One region of the Lactobacillus sp. ESL0677 genome, then DNA from elsewhere that is predicted to be linked to it. Evidence: predicted binding sites of a transcription regulator. Region 1 holds the regulator's gene; the other holds the start of a gene.

Region 1 (4,196 bases):
CAACTTTTAGAAAATGCTCAAATTAAGAAGGATGTCTTTGACCTTAAACGGACAATGGTTGGCCTTAACCGATTAGATATTCATGTTCATGGAATTGATTACGACATGCTTCTAGCATCTTACTTGGTAAATAATGAAAACAACTCCAATGACATGGGTGAGGTTTGCCATTTGTATGGTGACTATTCTGTTAAGAGTGACTTTGAAGTTTATGGTAAGGGCAAAAAGGAACACATTCCTGATGACGACCAGATTTTGTTCAGTCATTTGGCCAGCAAGGCTCAGTCAATTGTTAGATTAAAGAATGAATTACTCAAGCGCCTTAAGGATCATGAGCAAGACGATCTGTATGCTAGCATTGAAATTCCAGTAGCACGCGTTTTAGCGGTGATGGAAATAAACGGCATTAAGGTGCAAGCTGGCACTTTAATTCAGTTGCAGAACGAGTTTGCAGTTGAATTACAGGAACTTGAGAACAAAATTTACCAAGAGGCTGGGGAGCGCTTTAATCTTAACTCGCCTAAGCAATTAGGGCACATTTTGTTTGAAAAGATGGGCTTGCCACCGGTTAAAAAGACTAAAACTGGTTATTCCACTTCAGTTGATGTTTTAAACCAGTTAAAAGAGCAGAGCCCGGTTATTGACGAGATTTTGACTTACCGGCAAATTGCTAAAATTCAGTCAACTTACGTCAAGGGATTGCTGGATGTAATTCAAAAAGATGGTCGCGTCCATACGCGTTATTTACAAACGTTAACGGCAACAGGTCGATTGTCTTCAGTTGATCCTAACTTGCAAAATATCCCAACAAGAACAGAGGAAGGCAAGCAAATTCGCAAGGCGTTTGTGCCAAGTACTCCTGATGGCTATATTTTCTCTTGCGATTATTCGCAAATTGAATTGCGGGTATTGGCGCAGGTTTCTGGTGATGAGCATATGCAGGAAGCCTTCAAGACCGGGTATGATATTCACTCACATACCGCGATGAAGATTTTCCATTTAGATTCTCCAGATGAAGTCACACCGCTGATGCGTCGCCGGGCCAAGGCCGTTAACTTTGGGATTGTTTATGGCATTTCCGATTATGGCCTGTCCAAGAATTTGAACATTAGCCGCAAGCAAGCCAAAGAATTTATTGATAATTATTTTGAACAATATCCGCAAATTCGCGATTATATGGACAAGGCTGTTCAGGAAGCACGTGAAAAAGGCTACGCCGAAACAATCATGCACCGGCGGCGCTATTTGCCTGACATTCATGCCAAGAACTTTAATGTGCGGTCATTTGCGGAAAGAACCGCGATTAATTCGCCAATTCAGGGGTCAGCTGCCGACATTATTAAGATTGCCATGATTAACATGCAACAAAAGTTAGACGAGTTGCACCTTAAGACCAAGATGGTGGTGCAGGTGCATGATGAGTTGATTTTTGATGTTCCTAAGGATGAACTAGAAACGATTAAGAAGATTGTCCCAGAAGTGATGCAGTCTGCAGTTCGACTTGATATTCCGCTGATTGCTGACTCAGGTTGGGGCCATAATTGGTACGATGCAAAGTAAGGAGATAGATTAATGCCAGAAATGCCAGAAGTTGAGACAGTGCGCCGCACCTTGCTTCCTTTAATTAAGGGAAAAACAATCAAACAGGTAACACTGTGGTATCCCAAAATTATTGCTAGTGATCCCGATGAATTTGTTAAGCAAGTTGCAGGACAGCAGGTTTTAACGATTGATCGCTATGCCAAGTATTTATTAATTCGCTTAAGTGGTGATCTGACAATCGTGTCGCATTTGCGCATGGAAGGTAAATATCGGCTGACAATGGTTGCTGCACCTAAAGATAAACATGATCACGTGCAGTTTGCTTTCACCGATGATACGGCGCTACGCTATAATGACGTGCGCAAATTTGGGCGGATGCAGTTAGTAGCAACGGGAACTGAACGGGTAGTTACTGGAATTAGCAAGTTGGGCTTTGAGCCGAATTCTGCCGCCTTTACAACGGAATTTTTAGCAGCAGGTCTTAGTCGCAAGAAGAAAAATATTAAAAGCACTTTGCTTGATCAGACCATTGTGGCGGGCTTAGGTAATATTTATGTCGATGAAGTTTTGTGGAAAACCAAAATTCACCCGTTAAGTAGCGCTAATAAAATTCCTAAAAAGAAAGTGGCAGAGCTGCATGATAATATTAATGAGCTGATTGCACTGGCGATTACAAAACACGGTACTACTGTACATACTTATCTTGATGCTAACGGCGAAACCGGTGGCTTTCAAAAGATGCTGCGAGTCTATGGTCATCAGGGGGAGCCGTGTGCGCGCTGTGGCAATTTGCTCGAAAAAATCAAGGTTAATGGTCGTGGTACTACTTTTTGTCCTAAGTGTCAGGTGGTCTACAAATGACACTAGTGTTGGGCCTAACTGGTGGTATTGCTAGTGGTAAAAGTACGGCAGATGCCTTTTTTAGAAAAAAGGGGCTGCCCATTATCGACAGCGACCTAATTGCTCATCAAATTTTAAATGTTGGTGAAGCTGGCTATCTGCAAGTTATCCAATATTTTGGCAAAAAGTTTTTAAATTCAGACCAAACAATTAATCGGCATCAGCTTGGCAAAGTGGTGTTTAGTAGTCCTGAGCAGCTGGCAATCCTGAATAAAATTACTCATCCATTGATTTTTCAAACAATTCAGGCTAAAATTACGCAAAATAAGCAAGCGGGCAAGCAGTTAATCATTGTTGATGCCCCGGTCTTATTTGAATCAGGCGGTCAAAAATACTGCGATAAAACTTTGCTAATTGCAATTCCCGAAGACATGCAGATTGAGCGGTTAATGCAGCGTGATCAATTGACGCGCCAAGCGGCACTAAATCGGATTAAAAGTCAGATGCCACTTGCACAAAAAATCAAGTTGGCCGATTATGTAGTTACAAATACTGGTACAATAGAAGAATTAGAAGCCAAATTGGCTGAGTTGTTACTTAAGTTAAAAGGAGAGAAGAATGGAATGTCCTAATTGTCGGCAAAATGCCTCACGTGTCATTGATTCTCGGCCCAGCGATGAAAACCGGGCAATTAGACGCAGACGTGAATGTGAAAATTGTGGCTTTCGTTTTACAACTTTTGAACGTGTTGAAACGACCCCGTTGTTAGTTATTAAAAATGATGGTACAAGAGAGCCATTCAGTCGTAAAAAGATTTTGCATGGTGTGATGGCTGCCGGTCAAAAGCGGCCGATTACTAGCGCGCAGTTTGAGCAACTGGTTGACCATGTTGAAAATAAGGTAAGAAAACAAGGCGTTAGTGAGATTTCTTCAAAGAAAATCGGTCAAGTTGTGATGGATGAGCTGGCTGATATTGACGATGTTGCTTACATTCGCTTTGCTTCCATTTACCGAGAATTTAAAGATATGTCCAGTTTTATGAAGACCATGGAAGACATGATTGCTAAACGTGAGGAGAAGGGAACTACTGATGTTTGAGACTTCTAATCCCAAGCAGCCCTTTTTTATCATTAATCGCGTGACGGTTTTTCCGCAAGATTTACAAGTTTTAATTAAGCTTTATCAGCCGCTAATTGGTGCTAGTGGGGTTGCTCTTTATTTAACGCTAATGGCAGACTACGATGCTGCCGCAATTTTGTCAGATAGCAAGGGTATTTACCATCTGCAGGAGCAACTTGACTGCAGTTTGAAAGAATTATTTCAGGCGCTGCATAAGTTAGAAGCAGTAGGATTGGTTAAGACCCGCATTATCAAGAATGAGATCATGGGGCAAGTGCTGCTGTTTTCTTTAAACCGCGTACCTGACAGTAGTGAGTTTTTTGCGACGGCATTACTGGCAAGTTTGTTAAAAGAAAAAGTTGGCGTGACAACTTTTCAGCGATTAAGCCATTTATTTGCGCAAGAAAATAAGCGTAGTGAGAATCAGGTTAACGGTGTGCAAACCGCTAAGGATGTTTCTGCTTCATTTATGGATGTCTTTCGCTTGCCAGATGAAGAAGCAATTAGTCCGTCGTCTGATGTTCAGCGAGCTGCACAGGAAAATCAGGTCAAGCAGGCTGCGACAGCCAGTGTTAATGAGCAGGATCAAATTGACTGGCAGTTTATGAAAGAACAGTTTGAAATTTACCAGATTGCAGCTAGTGAAATTGATAAAAATCGTCCGGCTATTCGGGGAATAATGCGTACTTATGGCT
Region 2 (4,196 bases), 240 kb from region 1:
TATGTTGAAGAACATCTGACTTGGCGAGATGCATTAAGTCATCAAAGTGGCTTGCCAGCACATGACTTAATGCGTTTTACCAATATGAACGAGCACGACTTATCCTTAAGAGAAAAAGCAGAACATGTTGGTTATTTAAAGCCTACTCATGAATTGAGACAAAAAATGCAATATAGCAATTTAATTTTTGCAGTAACAACCTATGTAATGGAACAAGTTATTGATGAAGATTATGGTACGTATGAACGTGAGCATTTGCTTAAGCCACTTGGAATGAACGATACTTACATTAATCATCATGAAGCACCATTTGCTAAAATCACCAAACCATATATTAGAGATAAAGATGTGACAAAAGAAGTACCATTTATTGCACCAGGCAAGGTTGGCGGTGCTAGCAGCATGATAGCTACCATTTCTAACCTACTTACTTGGGCAAAATTTCAACTGCAAACGCAAAAAACAACTAAAAACGAAGTCACAGCCCAGCGTTATTTACCACAATCAATTATGTTACCCAACCGTGCTTATGGTGGTGCCAACTTCGCTGCCTATGGTTTAGGAATGATGATGGAAGATTATCATGGGCACAAGTATTTTTATCATAGTGGTTCATACATTGGCTATTGTTCATTCTTGGGATTTGTACCAGACCTTGACTTAGCTTTTGTATTTACAACCAATATGGATTCTACAGATGCAATTTTTGCATTAGCGTACCAAACAATTGACGCTGCATTAAGTATCAACACAGTTGATTGGACGACTAAAGTATCAAAGATAATGACAGCCAAGATTGCAAATAAAGAAAAGAAACTTAATGCTGTGAAAGGAACTATATGGAATCATGTTAAAGCAGATACTGCCCAATTAGGTGATTATCATAATCCAGGATATGGATTAGTTACTTTGAGCGCTGAAGATGACAATTTGATGGTTACTTTAGGCAAATGGCGTTATCCTGTGATGATCAATAATCAAGGTAATATGTTTATTGAAGAACGATTATACGAGCATGAACTTTTACCAATTACATTGGGCAATAATGTTCTGACAATTTTAACCGAGCCAGCATTAAAGCTGCCAACAGAGTTTGAAAAGGTATAGCATTTTTTAAGCTTTAATTTAGCCCTAACTTCCCTCTTTTTTTCGAAGTTAGGGCTTTTTTTATGATTGATTTTCAATCATATCGCCAATAATTAAAGAAAAAATACACGATTCCGATAAATATCGAAATCGTGTATTAATAGCAGTATAAATTAGTGGAACCAATGAGTATTTTTATCTGTAAATGCAAGTAAGTCGTTACTCATGTACAAAATATAAGTAATAAACAAAGTTAAGTTAGCATCTCCTTGGAAAGCCGTTACACCCCACAGAATGATCGACATAATTCCTTGAATCGTCCAAAAGTAATATTGTTCGCGAAAACGCAAAGTACACAATAATGAACCAGTTATCCCAATTGAACCCGCAAATGCGTCAATCCAGGGCCGAGGGCTAATGAAAATCTTGGTATCCATAAAGTAAAGAGCACCAGTAACAACAGCAAAGAAAATCAAAGTGAGCAGCCATTTAGATGCATTCAACCCGTGAATATGTTTTTCTGCGTCTTTTGCCCACGCAGGCAGTAACAAAACCGGCAAATCTAATAGAAAGATATATGATGCTTGCAAGACAACATCGGCATAATTACGAGCATTAATTGCTACCACAATATAAATTAACGCCGATAACAGCCCCAAAATACCGTTTAATGGCTTAGCGTTTGTAATTGCCAGCGTGCAAGTAAAGCCCATAATTGCCGCAATCATTGTTACCAGCGAAATGGTATTTATTGGAGAACTAATTGTAGTGCCAATAATAACCCCAATTCCCAGCATTAATAACAAATAAGTTTTAAAACTCCAACCGCGCATTTGCTCAACATACCACTTAGGCCTGAAGACATCAGTATTTGGCTGTATTTTCATTATTTTCTCTCCTTACAGATACAATATTTAGTATTTTTAAACATGTTACCTATCATATCATGTGCTTTTACTAAAATACAATTTTTTAAATGGTGGCAATCCAGTCAGGACGAGAACTTGAGCAATTTGATGAAAATAAATCTTATGACTCTGGTAAAATTAGAATAAAAATTTTAAAATTTAATTTGGAAAAAAAGAGGCAATAGGGTATAATATTCTTTGTTGTGGAGAGTTGGCAGAGTGGTAATGCACCGGACTCGAAATCCGGCGAACCAAGTTTTTCCTTGGCGCGCAGGTTCAAATCCTGTACTCTCCTTTTTTATGTATTTTAACGTTTTATAGTGTTTGAAAATCCCGATTTAAAGGGATTTTCGTTTTTTAACGGTTGTATGAAAAGTTTTTTATTCTGTGCTTTTTCTGTGGAATTTTAAACGATTATCGCTTTTTTACAACAGTGGTGATTGCTTTTTATATATCTAACACACAAAAATACCACTCGAATTAACGGGTGGTGTTTGTAGTTCGGTGTCTAACTCCTAGAACCTTCCGAACTTGATCTATTAAATTATAACACGAAAAAAGTCCTTGAAATTAATCAAGGACTTAGCCCGTCTGCGCTAATTACTTCCACAGCCTACCGCCAATGTAAACACTAAGCTGCTAACTTAGATTAGGTACCTTATGCGCCTTTCTCTAGCAAATATTGTAACACACTATTATTTATATTCGAAAAGTTGTATTTTTATTTGAAACTCGTTTGAAAATAGTTGATAAACACTGCTATGACAACAATATCTCTTTTGAATCTCTTTCGATTTATGTATCACATTTAACCAAAAAACAATTTTAAAAATGTTTTTTGGTATATAATTACTACTGAATACGCTAGTGAGGACATGTCAATGGATTATGGTGGAATTAAAAATAAAGAAGAAAAAATTGATTGGTGTAAGACAATATTATCAAATATTCCAAGATTTGGTAATCTATCGGCTATAATTTCATTTATTGGACCAATAATTGCACAACATCCTAATATTATTGATTTAAACTCCTATATTTCCCAAATAATTTTGGCAATTTCTACATTTGTTGCATTTATTTCAGGGATATTAGTTGGTTTGCGTTTCTGTTTTCCTGTTATTATGCATTATTTAAAATTTGGAAAAATTGATTTTTTTCTAAAAAGTATAAAGACATTGAATAATATATTTTCAATACTTTTTTTGCTTTTTACTTTTTTTCTAGATTGGTTTATCATATCTGCTTATTCTAAAGATTTAACACTAAATATAATTATTACTTTTATGATATTTTTGCTATCAATTGGTAATGGATATTTATTAGCAAACACTTTATATATCACACATTGCAAAAAAATTGACAGCTAATATTTAATAAAACTAATAAAACAAAAAAGACCGACTGTAGAGCTTAATTGCTCTATGGTCGGCCTTTTCGTATTGGTCCCCGTAGAGATACCAACGCTTGCTATTCAATTATAAAATAATATTTACTTTTTTACCATTGATCCACTTATCTTTACCAGCACCAATTAGTAAATAATTCTTTTCCATGCGCAGCACTTTGTATCGGTCGCCTTTCTTGAATTTTCTACCTGTCTTTGGCCCACCAGGTAAAGCGTGACCAACTGCAGGTCCAGTAACCTGACAGACAGCGTGCATGTTTGGATTAGTGAACAGTGGATTCTTTTTCGTAATCACTGTGCGCCAATCAACCCAACCTGTCTTGCCTTTATATGTAACTTGGTAGAAACCTTTGTCGCTCTCAGCTTGCATAATCACAGTCTTGCCATAAGGCACCATAATCAACTTCTTGTCGTTATTCGGCTCTGCCCACAAAGTTGCATCTGACTTTTTTGTGACGCAGACAGCGCCCATGTCAGTTGTCTTAACCAACGGATGCCAAGTCATTTCAATATCCCCTTTCGTTTCGTTCTTTGCATGATTATCCCAGTCAATATCTTGACCATTATAGTAATCTAAATCTAAGTCACCTGGCCAACCTGTCAATCTTCCAGCTGGCGTGTATTGCACAATAGCCAGTCTACTATTACTCCAACTATTTAGCCGGCCATAAATTGGTCGTGGCTTATAGCCTGGATGTGCAGTCATTGAGTTATACTGTGCAACCCATAAATAATATTTACCGCTAATTGAACGCCAGTTATAACTATTTTCATCACTCAAACTCATGTAGATT

Evidence for each region. The regulator NrdR, encoded in region 1, represses ribonucleotide reductase genes. The targets are predictions, from matches to a motif close to ACACNATATATNGTGT.
Region 2: pnuC (nicotinamide riboside transporter PnuC) is a predicted target of NrdR. The motif match lies at 1,992-2,007, and genes of this name have one in related genera.

The regions. Positions count from the first base shown of each region.
Region 1 covers NZ_CP113946.1:1,388,087-1,392,282, reverse strand. The annotation lists gene polA (DNA polymerase I) at 1-1,560, shown strand, start outside; gene mutM (bifunctional DNA-formamidopyrimidine glycosylase/DNA-(apurinic or apyrimidinic site) lyase) at 1,573-2,403, shown strand; gene coaE (dephospho-CoA kinase) at 2,400-3,014, shown strand; gene nrdR (transcriptional regulator NrdR) at 3,001-3,480, shown strand; gene OZX76_RS06725 (DnaD domain protein) at 3,473-4,196, shown strand, end outside.
Region 2 covers NZ_CP113946.1:1,147,017-1,151,212, forward strand. The annotation lists gene OZX76_RS05470 (serine hydrolase domain-containing protein) at 1-1,107, shown strand, start outside; gene pnuC (nicotinamide riboside transporter PnuC) at 1,260-1,973, opposite strand; tRNA gene OZX76_RS05480 (tRNA-Ser) at 2,200-2,289, shown strand; gene OZX76_RS05485 (hypothetical protein) at 2,876-3,364, shown strand; gene OZX76_RS05490 (GH25 family lysozyme) at 3,473-4,196, opposite strand, start outside.